DNA from 2 places in the Thalassotalea sp. PLHSN55 genome. Region 1 is predicted to be linked to the other one. Evidence: predicted binding sites of a transcription regulator. Region 1 holds the regulator's gene; the other holds the start of a gene.
What was found. Region 1 encodes LexA, which represses DNA repair genes until DNA is damaged. Its sites were predicted from a motif close to TACTGTATNNNNATACAGTA; they were not measured.

Region 1 (8,011 bases):
GAAGTTAAGTCATTATTAGGCGATGTTGACTCGAGTCAGTTGAGCCTTGACGCTAAGCAAAGATTTGAACAAATAAAGCGCACTTTATAGCTTGTTATTAAGTGTCAGTAATTTTTACAAAGCTGAAACAATTAAAAATCACCGCTGTGTTAATTTGTTGTTTTTAAAGGTTTTTTTAAAGTTGGCATCTCCGTTGCTTATATACAAACATAACTCAAACGGAGATTAACAAAATGAACAAACTATTAACAGCCGCAGCAATGGCTTTAACATTTGCAGGGACAGCAGCAGCAGATCCAATTTACATTGATGTTGGTACTGACTTTGGTGGTAACGCACAAGTTGCAGACGGTCCTACAACTACTGGTTGGAAAGACAGCTTAACTTTACGTTATGAATCAGAGTCTTTAATTACTGATAACGATTTTAACGGTCTTGATGTTGGCGATACTATCGTTTCAAAAGGTGGCTTAGAAGTAGGTACTTTCTTATCAAACCGTGCAACTGCATTAGTTGATTCACAATTAGGTCCATTTGGCCCAAGTGACAACGGTTACGGTGTTGACTGGTTAATCAGCTTCACGTTTGATGATTTAATGGGTACATTCAACGGTACTGATTTTAACTACACTTCAGGTACTATTGACTGGTTACTATTTACTTCAGCAGATGGTTTTGCTACTGGTACTAACTTATTTTCTACTGAAATTAAGAGCCACGTAAGTACTCCAGGTAACCAAGTTTTCTCTGGTGACGTAACTAACGTAAACCCAGCAGCTGATATCTTTAACATTGCAGTTGGTGGTGGTTCACAAACATTCAGTGAATATGCAGCAAGCCATACTGCGCCAGTACGTTTCCGTATTGACCAAAACACTGACCCTATCAACCCACAGTTTGTTGAAACTACAGCTGAAGGTCACATTTTAAGTATTGGTGGAACGCATGATGCTTCTTTAGAATTCTCTGTTCCAGAGCCTGCTACTTTAGCAATGTTAGGTTTAGGTTTACTAGGTTTTGGCGCAGCACGTCGCAAAGCTAAGTAATACTTAACTCTCATTTAAAGAACCGCCGATTGGCGGTTTTTTTATGCCTTAAAAAGCTGCAAGTTAGAAGCTAAAAGCTAAAAGCTAAAAGTTGGAAGAGATGAGCTACAAGAGATAAATGGTAAGTTGAAAGCTACAAGTGGGAAGCCGAAGCTGCAAGTGGGAAGCCGAAGCTGCAAGTGGGAAGCCGAAGCTGCAAGTGGGAAGCCGAAGCTGCAAGTGGGAAGTTAAAAGCTGCAAGTGGGAAGTTAAAAGCTACAAGTGGAAGCGAAAGCTACAAGTAGGAAGCTAAAAGTAGAAAGTTAAAAGCTGCAAGGCTTTAATCTTGGATGTAAAAAAGCTCTGCATTGACAGAGCTTTGAAGTTTTAATAGATGTTGATTGAAATGGCTTAAGTATTGTCTTTAATGATTTGTTTGAATCGCCAAAACATATACAGTTGAACAGGGTTTTTATTACCCCAAGGGCGCCAAGTCTTAATTAACTTGTTTCGATAAGCATCAAAATGCAGCCCATGTGGTGCATAAATCACATCACCACGCTTTAAAATAAGCTTAAGTACATTGGTACATAAGGTACCTGCGGCTAACGAAATGCCCATACAGGTTGAAGGTACTTTCTTTTTAAAGAAGTTTATTGAGGTGCTATCAACAATATAGTGACGTTGCTGAATGGAAGGTGAGACACCAACAACAAAACGAATAATATTGTCATTAAAAATGTTCGCTTTTTCTTCTTCTGATGCGTTTGCTGGCGTATCTACAATGGCAAAATATTCGTCAAATGTCATCTTGCCGGGCATGAATACTAGAAATGCAGTTCCCATTCCCATTGGCGCGGCAGTAATTGTTGGAATGCCTTTTTCGTAACAACGTCGAAAAACTTTACGGCGCATTTCTAACGCAAAAATGTCTAAACTATCAACATAAATATCAACGTCTGTTAAAAACTCTTCTAAGTTTTCATCGGTAATGCCTTGATCAAAGTTCTTAATATCAGCTTCCGGGTTGATACCTCGAATGGTTTCTTCCATGACTTCCGCTTTAGGGCGACCAAGTGTATTCATATTAGCACCCGCTTGGCGGTTGAAGTTTGCTACATCATAATCATCAAGATCGGAAATATTAAATTTCCCGATACCAAGGCGTGATAGAACAATCGCATGATCGCCGCCTACGCCTCCAAGCCCACCAATTGCAACACGGGTATTACGCAGTATTTGTTGCTCGTCTCTCGTTACCCAACCGATATTACGAGAGAAAGCTTCTTCGTAGTTAAACATAGCAATCCTTTAGAAAAATAGCTTAAGAGTAAACTATTTTATCGTTGTTATTTAAAAAATAGATATTGCCAAAACATGCGACTAAGGTGTAATTAACTTAATATCTGGCAAGTTGAATTCTGCATTATTTGAAAATTTTCTTAATGAAATTTGAGAAGCGAGGTCATCATATAAAATCGCATAAAGCTTCTTTATTTCATCATTTAGTTCAGTGTCGAATTTCTCTCGAGCGAGAAAAAACATCGCGCGCTGGCCGTGATAATTCATTTCGTCACCAATTTGCTCAAAGGGCAAGCCAAAACGAATTAGACGTCGATTTAATCTCGGCTCCATCATTACAACAAGACCGACATGATTAAAAATTGTAGCCATAGCTAAGCCACTTAAATATAGACCCATCGCAATATTAGGGAAGTTACGTCTTTCCTCGGGACTATACATGTTGTCCATATTAACGTCGTTTAATACGAAAGGAACTTGCTTTTCCTTTTCACGACGCCTAAACGAAGCAAGTACGGCTAATCGTGAAATTTCACCGAAGCCACCACGTGGTAAAGTTGTTGTGTCTAATACTTCTGTTTTTGCACTACTTAAACAATGCTCTTCAAAAGGCAACTTTTTTTCGGGATCTTCAGCTGGTGGGATAACTAATCTAATACACCCTGCAAATACCCCAGTTCTTCGGTGTTCTAATAAACAGTGATAGGCATATTTATCACATTCATCAGATTCCATATGCAATGGGTTTGGTTCTTCCCAGCCAAGCTCTTCACTATATACACCATAACGAATTTTATATGCTTCTTGCTGGAGTTCCTTGGTGCTTGCAAATTTTATTTTGAAATACTGATTGAAGTTTTCAGCAATAGAATAAGAACTCATGTTTCCCTCAATATCAATTGGTAAAAATAACAGCCAATATGTACGAATATGTAACTTTAGGTCATCTCTTACTAATAATATACTAGTAACTCAATATTTTCCTTTATATTTAAATACTTTTTTGATGTTACTAATGAGAAAAAATACGAAAGCTCTCTATAGCTTACTGTTTGAAACTAAAGAGGTTAGTTAGTTTGGTGTCGTTACAAAATAAAAGTCATGTCTTTCATTTATAAAAGGTGTATTAGTTAAAAACAGCGCCAATAGTTGTGTAAAATTTCGTTTTACACAATGTTAAGCTTGCCTTTATTAAAAGGCTGTATACAATAACAGGTATACTGTTCATATTTACAGGCAAATATAATGACTGAGCTTAAACCATTAACCCCCCGTCAACAGCAGATTTTTGATCTAATAAAAGAAAAAATATCAGCTACAGGTATGCCGCCAACTCGTGCAGAAATAGCTGATTTTTTTGGTTTTAAGTCAGCTAATGCTGCGGAAGAACACTTAAAAGCGTTAGCCAAAAAAGGTTATATTGAAATGTTGCCTGGCACGTCACGTGGGATTCGCCTAGCTGAAGAATTCATTGAAGAAGAGGGGTTGCCACTTATCGGCAGAGTCGCTGCTGGTGAACCAATATTGGCGCAAGAGCATGTTGAAGAAAATTATAAAATTGATGGTAACTTATTTCGTCCTTCAGCAGACTATTTACTTCGGGTAAATGGTGAAAGTATGAAGGATATCGGTATTTTGGATGGTGACCTGTTAGCGGTTCATCAAACCAGTGATGTGCAAAACGGGCAAGTTATTGTGGCAAGAGTTGAAGATGACGTTACCGTGAAGCGATTCAAGCGTGAAGGTAATGTTGTTTATTTACACGCCGAAAATGAAGATTTCTCTCCAATTGTTGTTGATCTAGCGAGCCAAAGTTTCAATGTTGAAGGGATCGCCGTTGGGGTTATTCGCTCTGCCGATTGGATGTAAACATATCTAAATTTTATTATTTCAGCTTTAACTAAGATATTTTTCCTCAACTTAAATGATAAGCCTAGAAAAACAGAGTCTTAAATACGACATAATTTATGTCGTATTTTTTGTTTTTGTCTCCGCCAATACTCTCGTTATTTTCAATAAATTGTTGTTTATTTAATCAGCTCAACACTAGAGCCCTCTTCGCCTGAAGCAAATTTTTTGTGATTTTTATCACGAATATATATGTCCGTTTTTATTCGTTCCTAGAGTAGATACTCTATTGATATCACAGGTTTTTTTGTTGATCTATGTCATAAAAAAACTAGACCTTGAATAAAATTTAAGTAATTCTAGTACAGCAAATAGACAAAATGATAATAAGAAAATAGAAGAAAGCGTGGTGTAAATGCGTGGTTTCTACCTTACGTTGGAAATAATAATAAGAAAACCAAACAGAACCAATATAAGTAATTAAGTTGTTTGCTTCAAAACGTTCTGTTTTGCTTTTACAAGCAGAAGGAGATGTTGAGTGAAGAGATGTAACCAGGTTTGGTTGCTACTAGGAATGTTATTTTCTAGTTCAGCTTGGGCCGACATGCAGTTAAATTTAACAAAGGGCGCAACAGATATTAGCAGGGAGGTTTATGACCTGCATATGATGGTGATGTACATTTGTACTGCTATTGGTCTTGTTGTATTTGGCGCAATGTTTTGGTCGATGATTTTTCATCGAAAATCTAAAGGGGTAAAACCAGCCACTTTTCATGAAAGTACTAAGGTCGAGATCCTCTGGACCGCAATTCCGATTGTCATCTTAATTGCCATGGCAGTGCCTGCCACGAGTACATTAATTGAGATGGAAAATAATGACGATTCAGATGTTACTATTCAAATTACTGGCTCGCAGTGGAAATGGCACTATAAGTACTTTGACCAAGATATAGAATTCTATTCAGTGCTTTCAACCCCTAGAGAGCAATACGAAAATCAAGTAAGTGATAACGCTGAAAAGGGCGAGCACTACTTACTTGAAGTTGATAAACCTCTTGTTATTCCTGTTAATAAAAAAGTTCGATTCTTAATTACCTCAGACGATGTTATTCACTCTTGGTGGGTGCCAGCTTTTGCGGTTAAGCAAGATGCTAATCCAGGCTTTATTAATGAGGCTTGGACCAAAGTTGATGAACCCGGTATTTATCGCGGCCAATGTGCAGAGCTTTGTGGTAAAGATCATGGCTTTATGCCGGTAGTTGTCGACGTGCGATCTGAAGCCGATTATGAAAAATGGCTAGTTGAGCAACGCGACATAGCTGCACAGGCTTTAGCAGCTGAGCAGCAATCGTTAAATGCATCCTTGTCTATGGATGAATTAATGAGCTTAGGTGAAACCACTTATATGGCACATTGTGCTGCATGTCATCAGCCCACTGGTTTAGGTGTTCCTCCAGCATTTCCTGCACTAAAAGGCAGCGCAATTGCCACCGGCGATATCCAAGCTCATATTGATATTGTCGTCAACGGCCGTGCTGGCACTGGAATGCAAGGCTATGGTAAACAACTTAGCTTAAAAGAACTTGCTGCCGTTGTTACTTACGAGCGAAATGCTTGGGGCAACGATACCGGAGATATGGTGCAAGCTGCTGATGTTAAGGGACTTCCTGCTGATGATTCTTCAACTCCTGCGGGCAAAGTTGAACAAATAAAATCAGCGGCAATGGATGTTGTTGATGATGTCGCCACACAAGTAGCGGAAAGCGCACCGGCGGTTGAAGATCTAACAAAAACTTACACCCTTGATGAAATGATGGCTATGGGCGAGCAAGTTTACACCGCCAGCTGTAGCGCTTGTCACCAAGCAAGTGGCGCGGGCATTCCTCCTGCATTTCCATCACTTATCGGTAGTGCAATCGTTACCGGTGATATTAATGCCCACCTTGATATGGTGATTAATGGCAGTGCGAAAAATCCTGCTATGGCTGCATTTGGTGGTCAATTAACTAAAACTCAAATTGCAGCAGTTGTGACTTACGAGCGTAATGCTTGGGGTAATAACACCGGTGATTTAATACAAGCTGCCGACGTTGATGCGGCAAGTGCGAAATAGGGAGTAACTATAATGACAACAGACGTTCTTAACGATACGACTAATGATCATGATTCGCATGACGAGCATCACGATGATCATAAAATGACCGGTTTAAAACGCTGGCTATATACCACCAACCATAAAGACATTGGTACTTTGTATCTGTGGTTTTCTTTCATCATGTTATTAACGGGTGGCGCCTTAGCTATGGTGATCCGCGCTGAATTATTTCAGCCGGGTTTGCAAATAGTTGAACCAGACTTTTTTAACCAGTTAACCACAGTCCACGGCTTGATTATGGTATTTGGCGCGATAATGCCGGCATTTACTGGCTTAGCAAACTGGATGTTACCTATGATGATAGGGGCGCCAGATATGGCGTTACCTCGATTAAATAACTGGAGCTTTTGGATATTACCATTCGCTTTTTCTATTTTAATCGGCTCTTTCTTTATGGAGTCAGGCGCGCCTAATTTTGGCTGGACTTTCTACGCGCCGCTATCAACCACTTATTCAAATGGTAGTACGGCATTTTTTGTATTTGCTGTGCATATTATGGGTATTTCATCGATTATGGGCGCGATTAATATCGTGGTTACCATCATGAATATGCGTGCACCAGGCATGACCTACATGAAAATGCCATTGTTTGTTTGGACATTTTTCATTACTGCCTACTTGTTAATAGCGGTGATGCCCGTCTTGGCAGGGGTAGTCACTATGTTATTAACCGATACCTATTTTGGTACCAGCTTTTTTAACGCTGCTGGCGGTGGTGATCCTGTCTTGTTCCAACATATTTTTTGGTTCTTTGGCCACCCTGAAGTTTACATCATGATTTTGCCTGCCTTTGGTATCGTCTCAACTACGATTCCGGCATTTTCACGTAAAAAACTGTTTGGCTATAGCTCAATGGTTTACGCAACTTCGTCTATTGCCTTGTTGTCGTTTATTGTTTGGGCGCATCACATGTTTACCACCGGCATGCCGTTATTTGGTGAGTTATTCTTTATGTACTGCACCATGTTGATAGCGGTACCAACAGGTGTAAAAGTCTTTAACTGGGTTGCCACTATGTGGCGTGGCGCGATGACCTTTGAAACGCCGATGTTATTTTCAATTGCTTTTGTGATTTTATTTACCATTGGCGGTTTCTCTGGCTTGATGCTCGCGATGACGCCGGTAGATTTTCAATATCATGATACTTACTTTGTGGTTGCTCACTTTCATTACGTACTTGTTACTGGCTCATTGTTTTCTATCTATGCAGCGAGTTATTACTGGTTACCTAAATGGACAGGGCATATGTACAGCGAAACCTTAAGTCGCTGGCATTTTTGGTGTTCATTAATTTCGGTGAACTTACTGTTTTTCCCAATGCACTTCTTAGGACTAGCAGGTATGCCACGTCGTATTCCTGATTATGCGTTGCAATTTGCCGACTTTAATAAGTGGGTCAGTATTGGTGGTTTTGCCTTTGGTTTATCTCAGCTTATTTTCTTGGCTGTGGTGATCAAATGTATTCGTGGTGGTGAAAAAGCACCAGCAAAACCTTGGGATGGTGCTGAAGGGCTAGAGTGGACGGTTGCGAGTCCTGCGCCTTATCACACCTTTAGTACACCACCAAAAATTGATTAGGTAGAGCATCTTTATGAATAAAGACACCGAACAACCAGCCATGAACAATGCGCAGGCAGAAAATAAAAAAGTGATCAAAAAATTGGTCGTTATTGTGTTTGCT
Region 2 (8,011 bases), on a different contig from region 1:
CAGCCTATCGTCAGCGCCAAGATATTATCTACACGATTTATTATAAAGGTACGATTGTTTGGAGACTGAACTCAGACCTTAAAAATGAAGAAAAGTACCTTACTCTATTTCAAGATTTTGAAGCGATGACACCGCTAAATGGTTTAGCACACAAGACTGGATGATTCTGGCAGAATACTCTTTTACCTTTTTCTAGGGTGTTTTCATATTTAAATTAAGTGATAGATTATTTTTTGACTCAATTTTTCCAAACGTGCTAGGGCTAAGATCCGCAGTTCGCCAGAGCTGCTTGTCAGATTAGATAAACCTGCTCATCAAAACTTTTTGTTTTTTATCTATATAAATTTTAATGTGTAGGTGTAAGTGTGTGTTTTCTAGGTTTTTATTTTAAGTTATTGTTATTTAATGGGTTTGCTCCTGCGCATCATAGGTGTGTGTGAAGATAAATCGGGTGTTGAAATAGTCATGAATAAATGAGCAAAGTCTTTTAATTATTAGCAAATGCAATGGGTAATTATGCCACAGCCAAGCGAATAAAATCATCGCTAATTGTGTTTAATCACTCGATAAAATGTCGCAATTTAATTTATTGCCATTGAGTTGTTAGCGAAGTTGACCCAAAGTTCGGTTCGTTGTCGTGGTAGGTCTTCTATAATTAAAGGGTTTTTCAGGTGGATAGCAGTTCTTTTTTGCGCGCTAACTTTACTGACAATATCGCCATAATAGTGATTAAATAACTGCTGAAAACTGCCGTCATTGATTGCCATTTCAAAACCAAGTGCAATATCGCTAGCAAGTTCGTTATTGTCTTTGTTTACGTAAAACACTGACGCGGTAGGGTAATGGATTAAAACATGGGGCTCGATGGCTATTTGAAGATCTTGATGCGCATCATATTCCCAAAATACTTCTAATACTGAGCGAGGAAAATAATCAAAACGCTTCTTATTTAGCATGTGAAATAAGCCTACATAATCGCTGCCTTTTTCGACGCGAATATTGTTATGTTCAATTATTTTGGTGTCGGACCAACTGTGTAATTGTCCGGGGATATATTTTTTAAACTGTGATAGTGATGGCGCAGGTGAAAACAAATGTTCGTTGTCTTGGTGAACAAGCGGAATACGCCAGCCAAACAAACCTTTATAAATTGGATACCTAATGGGTTTTAATATTTTTTCGCGTGCCTTGGTAGCACCAGCGACGATTATATCGACATCTTCGTTATTAGCGATCATTCGAAATATGCGCAATTTAGGGACATCGACATTTTGAAATGTTAGTCGATAGTTTTTATTTGGGGAATAACTTAGTAAATGACTAAGCAATGCGGTGCTGTAATCTTCGCGCTCGTTACCTGACATCACAATATCTTTGGCATTAGTTATAGGGCTAACCGCAGCCGTTAATAATGTCACTAAGATACAAACATATAATCGCACAGATAATTCCTTCCAAAAAAATGAGTATGCACTATTGGTTAGCATCAGATCAAGCCGAGCGACTATTTAGTTGGGCGTAGGTTAGAGCGTGTTGATCTTTCAAGTTTGTTTTTGCAGCAGTTTGTTGGGTATTTATACAAGGCGGTGCTTTTGATGTGTGGTTATTCCACATGATAAAGCACCAACACCGTATAAATGACAACAAACGCTGTCCGAAGGATTCGGCTAAAAGCTTTTTACTCTTTGTTACCTACATGGATGCAGGTACTTAGGTTACGTCTGGAACTTGTAACCTGTGTGAGGTGTTTTGCTTAGATGACTAGGCAACAAACCTCACGCCGCGATTAAAACGCTTTTATCTCGAACAAAATTCAAACAGCAAAGATCAACACGCTCTAGTTAAACAAATAATGATCTATGGCAAAGCATTAACCTGCGGCTACCGTTACATTAGCCGCCATTATTTAACTATCAAATTCAGCATTGCAATTATGAGAGTCATTCCACAATATGCCGAAAAATTGGCTGATGGTCATCCGGTAAAAGTTTACTTTCAAGAAAGTGAATTGATTATATCAATACTTAAAGAACTACTATCGGTAGAGATAAGCGAAGATTTTCAGCAGTTCTATAACTTATTTAATCAGCTAGCCGATATTGAAAAACGCTTTGCCCGTAAAGAAAATCAATTATTTCCGTATTTAGAAAAACATGGTTGGACAGGCCCAAGTAAGGGCATGTGGGCATTTCATGACAAAATACGTGATACATTTCGTAGCGCTCGAACAGCCATAGAGCAAAAAGATTATGATCGAGTTAATCAATTAGTCTATTTAATTACTGATGACCTGCAAGGTTTGCTTCATATTGAAGAAGTTAGGTTATTTCCTAATGCACTTGAGCTTTTATCAGAACAAGAATGGCAAGAAATGGGTGCAGGTGATAGTGAAATTGGCTGGATGTTAGCGCACGAACCAGCGCCATATCCCGAACAAGACTATGTTCACCCAGGAGAAGATCGCCGTAAAAGACGATTACCTTTTTCGACACAAGACCTCATTAAAATGGATGAAGGCTACATGAGCACAGAGCAGCTTAATTTAATGCTGAAATTCATGCCGGTCGATCTCACTTATGTTGATGAAAATGATCATGTGATTTTTTATAACCGAGGTGAAAATCGAGTCTTCCCACGTTCGGCAGGCATTATTGGACGTGAAGTTAAATTTTGTCATCCACCTAAGTCAGTTAATGTTGTGCTTGATATTGTTGAAGCATTTAAAGCGGGCACGCAAGATAACGCTGAATTTTGGATAGACTTTAAAGATCGTAAAATTCATATTCGTTATTTTGCCATTCGAAATGAAGAAGGTGATTACAAAGGCGTTATTGAAATGTCGCAAGATATCACTGATATTTTAAAAATTGACGGTCAAAAGCGATTACTTGAATGGCAATAGGCAATCTGCAGAGTTACAGCATTTATTAAGAAACTCATACTGTAACTCATACTGTACTTAACACTGTAAGTAATACTGTGTATCTCGAAAAAAAGACATTAGTAACTTTTTAACTGAAAATTTTAAAAAGTTACTAATGTCTTTTTTTTATTTATTTTTCAATGAAATAAAAGTATCGTCAGTTTGATTTTTTTTAGGAAATAAAAAAGTTTGATAAAAAACTTGATACTGTACGACTATACAGTATACTTTGCTTCATCAAACAGATTAACCCTATCGTAAATGTGGAGCGATACATGGACAACAATAAAGAAAAAGCACTTTCAGCTGCGTTAAGTCAAATAGAACGTCAATTTGGTAAAGGTTCAATTATGAAGTTGGGCGAAAACCGCAGCATGGACGTTGAAACAATTTCAACGGGCTCACTAGGGTTAGATATTGCTTTAGGCGCAGGCGGTTTACCATTAGGTCGTGTAGTCGAAATTTACGGCCCAGAGTCAAGTGGTAAAACAACGCTAACTTTAGAAGTAATTGCTGAAGCACAACGTAACGGAAAAATTTGTGCCTTTGTTGATGCTGAGCATGCGCTTGACCCAATTTACGCTGAAAAGCTTGGTGTAAATATTGATGAATTATTAGTTTCTCAACCTGATACCGGTGAGCAAGCATTAGAAATTTGTGACATGTTAACTCGTTCAGGCGCTATTGACGTAATCGTGGTTGACTCGGTTGCAGCACTTACACCAAAGGCTGAAATTGAAGGCGACATGGGCGACTCTCACATGGGCTTACAAGCACGTATGTTGTCTCAAGCAATGCGTAAATTAACCGGTAACTTAAAACAGTCAAATACCATGTTAATTTTCATTAACCAAATTCGTATGAAAATTGGTGTTATGTTTGGTAACCCAGAAACCACCACAGGTGGTAACGCATTGAAGTTCTACGCTTCAGTACGCTTAGACATTCGCCGCATTGGTGCGGTAAAACAAGGTGATGAGATCGTTGGTAATGAAACCCGTGTGAAAGTGGTTAAAAACAAAATTGCGCCTCCGTTTAAACAAGTTGAATTCCAAATTTTATACGGTGAAGGCATTAACAGCCTTGGCGAGTTAATTGACCTTGGCGTGCAAAACAAAATGGTTGAAAAAGCTGGTGCTTGGTATAGTTATAACGGTGACAAAATCGGTCAAGGTAAGGCAAAAGCGGTTGATTATTTAAAAGAAAACCCAGCTATTGCACAAGAAATTGACGGTCGTTTACGTGAATTGTTTTTATCAAAAAATACCGGTAATGAAACTCAAGAAGAAGCTGTAACTGAATAATCACTTAAATTACAGTGTTCATCTTAAAGAAAACCAACGAGCAATCGTTGGTTTTTTTTATGGCTAAGTTATTATTTTATTGCAAAAACCGGTCAAGATCTGACGTTAAAATTTTATGTTTTTCGTCAACCACTCCAGCTTCAATAAGTTGCCGATAACTAGTAGTTACTTTTTGGCATATTTCTTTACCACCAATAAAGTTCTTTGGTGTTGTTATCGGATAGCCGAGCAGGGTATACAAAGGGTAGCTTTTTAATTGGTAGCTATTTAGCGGAAAAAAATGTTGTTGAGCATTTATCATCATATTGTCAAAGACAATAAAATAATCGCCCCTGCCAGTAACTAATCCTTTTATCGCGGCTTTTACTGAACGAGGTCGCATAAAGCTAATGCTTTTATTGGTTTTTAAACTTTCATAGTTACCCAGTGGTAAACCATGCAATATGATAAGGTTTTGCTCATCAAAGTCTTCAATATTAATTATCTCTGGTAAGGTTTCATCTAGGTAATATACGCGTAAGGTAATTTCTGTTGGTGGTACGCAAACATGCAAAATATCGTTGGTATATACTCCGTCAACTTCGCCGTAATTAATAAAGGCTATGTCACCTTGTGTCGCTTGTTGCTGCATTCTGCTATAAGGCACATTAACAAATTCAACGTCTAAATTTGCGTGTTTATACAGAGCTTTGGCCAGTCGATAATGTACTCCGGAGAACTTATCATTACTGTTTTCCCAATAAGGCGGAAAGGTTAAAAAGTATTGTTGTAATGGCTTTTTGGCTGAAGTGTCAGGCGCAGCGGACCAACTTTCAGAGCATGCATAATGAGAAAGTAGTAATGCAAGCCAGCAAAACCAAGACAACAAAAACTTGTGCACCTGCATTCGTTTTAATCCCATCAATAAAAATAGACATTTAATTTGAGTATAGAAGAAAACTACGCTTTAAATCATTTAAAAATACCTAATACCAATTATATTAATAAATTAGTCAACTTAGAACTCGATTAACGACCTTAGAACAAACAAAATTACTTAAACATAGTTATTCTATATTTCTTTAATTTTGAGCCGTTATCAGTTCGCTAATCAGTTCCCAAAGGGCGATTTTAAAAGGCTTATATCCATCGTTATTGATTTTGACAAGGTTATTACATGGATGTAATACATTAGGGTAACGCAGGAGCAGTTACCGAGAATAACCATTCTTTTCAATCAATGCCTTGCCTACATGGATGTAGGTACTTAGGTTATGCATGGAGCATATAACCTGTGCCTATAAGCCTTTTAATTGTCGCTAAGTGATCAATTAATTAATGCACTTGGTATAACGTTAAGCGAGAGCAATATTTTCGCAGTTAATACGGCAGTTGTTAATAATCACTATAAGTTCAGTGGATATAAAAAGTGCCGCTATAAGAATACAGTATAAGACCAGATTAAAAGTTTTAGCCATCTAAACGTTTAGAAGTTGACATTTCTAGCGTTCCAAGTCACATTAGTCGCTATAGAATTGCCTATAATAAACTTTTAATGTTTATCTGCATTGTTTGATATTTCATTATTAGTGTGACTACTTCAAGAGGTTGAGAAAAATGCCGATTAAAATTCCTGATCAGTTACCAGCACTTTCCATATTAGACAAAGAGAACATTTTTGTAATGTCTGAGCACCGTGCTGCTAATCAGGAAATTCGCCCGATGCAAGTAGCAATACTTAACCTGATGCCTAATAAAATTGAAACAGAAGTGCAGATATTGCGCATGTTGGCGAATACGCCATTGCAAATTAATGTTGAGTTTGTGCGTATCCATAAAAATGTTTCAAAAAATACCCCAAAAGAGCATTTAGATAATTTCTATTGTTTATTTGATGATATTAAAGATAAGCAATACGACGGCTTAATTATTACAGGGGCGCCGCTAGCATTACTTGATTACAGTGAAGTTAAGTTTTGGGATAAAATTTGTGAAGTATTTGATTGGGCTGAAAAAAATGTAACTTCAACTATGTTTTCATGTTGGGCAGCTCATGCGGCGATGTACTATTACTACGGTATTAACCGAAAACTGCGTGAACAAAAGCTTTCTGGAGTGTATCAGCATCGCCCACTTGACGCGCACGAAGAGTTAACGCGTGGCTTTGACGGTAGTTTTAATGTGCCACATTCGCGCTATGGTTATATCAGTGTTGAAGATTATCAATCGGTTCCCGATTTGACAATTATTGCTCAATCTGATCAAGCAGGTGCCTATGTGGTTGCCAGTAAAAATAAACAACAGGTCTATGTAACGGGTCATCCGGAATATGACGCAACTACCTTACATGAAGAATACCAACGAGATTTAAAAGCGGCCGGTGACAACGTCCAAGTCAAAATGCCGTCGGGCTATTATCCTAATAACGACGCAAGTGCAGAACCGGTGAGCTCTTGGCGAAGTCATGGTAGTTTATTATTTACCAATTGGCTTAATTATTACGTTTATCAAATTACCCCTTATCAGTTAGACGCTGATAACATTCAAGCTATACATCCAGGAGCAAAAAGTGGCCAGTAGTATTTTGCGATCAGCATCGTTTGACTTATTAGAGCAGCAATTACAAGAGCGTATTTTGATCCTCGATGGTGCTATGGGCACCATGATCCAAGCGTATAAACTTGAAGAACAAGATTACCGCGGTGAGCGTTTTGCTGACTGGCATCTCGATGTTAAAGGCAATAACGATATGTTAGTGCTTACTCAGCCTGACATTATCAAAGCCATTCATAAAGAATATTTAGCCGCTGGTGCCGATATTCTAGAAACTAATACTTTTAACGCGACCACTATTGCGATGGCCGACTATGATATGGAAGCGCAAAGCGCAGAAATAAACTTAGTGGCAGCGCAATTAGCACGTGAAGTTGCCGACGAATATACCAAGCAAAATCCAGATAAACCGCGTTTTGTTGCTGGAGTTTTAGGACCAACAAACCGCACCTGTTCAATCTCGCCTGATGTGAATGATCCAGCTTATCGTAATGTTACTTTTGATCAGCTAAAAGACGCCTATATTGAGTCAACCAAAGCGTTGATTGAAGGTGGTTCAGACATTATTTTAATTGAAACTATCTTCGATACCCTAAATGCAAAAGCGGCAATCTTTGCGGTTGAAGCGGTATTTGAAGAATTAGGCAAGCGTTATCCGGTAATGATCTCGGGTACCATTACCGATGCCTCGGGTCGTACCCTTTCAGGACAAACCACCGAAGCGTTTTATAACTCACTACGACACGCCAAACCGATTTCTTTTGGTTTGAACTGTGCGTTAGGTCCGGTAGAGCTTCGTCAATATGTGGAAGAGTTAAGCCGAATTTCTGATGTTGCGGTTAGTGCTCACCCCAATGCCGGTTTACCCAATGCTTTTGGTGAATACGATTTTAGCATTGACGATATGAACAGCCATGTTAGTGAATGGGCTAATTCTGGCTTTTTAAATATTATTGGTGGTTGTTGTGGTACCACGCCTGGGCATATTCAAGGCATGGCAAATGCGGTTGCTAATATTAAGCCACGAAAGATAAAACCACGTGAAATTGCCTGTCGTTTATCGGGTTTAGAAGCATTAACCATTACAGAAGATAGCCTTTTTGTTAACGTCGGTGAACGTACTAACGTGACCGGCTCAGCAATTTTTAAACGCTTGATCACTGAACAAAAATTTGATGACGCTATTGCCGTTGCACTGCAACAAGTTGAAAACGGCGCGCAAATTATTGATATCAATATGGACGAAGGCATG

Region 2: recA (recombinase RecA) is a predicted target of LexA. The motif match lies at 3,129-3,148, and genes of this name have one in related genera.

The regions. Positions count from the first base shown of each region.
Region 1 covers NZ_JBPDIH010000003.1:79,160-87,170, reverse strand. Annotated here, with positions in the region: gene prsT (XrtA/PEP-CTERM system TPR-repeat protein PrsT) at 1-90, shown strand, start outside; gene ACRRSQ_RS06300 (PEP-CTERM sorting domain-containing protein) at 234-1,046, shown strand; gene ACRRSQ_RS06295 (ThiF family adenylyltransferase) at 1,437-2,327, opposite strand; gene ACRRSQ_RS06290 (PEP-CTERM/exosortase system-associated acyltransferase) at 2,409-3,209, opposite strand; gene lexA (transcriptional repressor LexA) at 3,573-4,196, shown strand; gene coxB (cytochrome c oxidase subunit II) at 4,750-6,288, shown strand; gene ctaD (cytochrome c oxidase subunit I) at 6,301-7,908, shown strand; gene ACRRSQ_RS06270 (cytochrome c oxidase assembly protein) at 7,949-8,011, shown strand, end outside.
Region 2 covers NZ_JBPDIH010000007.1:59,414-67,424, forward strand. Annotated here, with positions in the region: gene ACRRSQ_RS14350 (hypothetical protein) at 1-164, shown strand, start outside; gene ACRRSQ_RS14355 (hypothetical protein) at 582-1,442, opposite strand; gene ACRRSQ_RS14360 (DUF438 domain-containing protein) at 1,934-2,902, shown strand; gene recA (recombinase RecA) at 3,199-4,227, shown strand; gene ACRRSQ_RS14370 (hypothetical protein) at 4,304-5,113, opposite strand; gene ACRRSQ_RS14375 (homoserine O-succinyltransferase) at 5,824-6,786, shown strand; gene metH (methionine synthase) at 6,776-8,011, shown strand, end outside.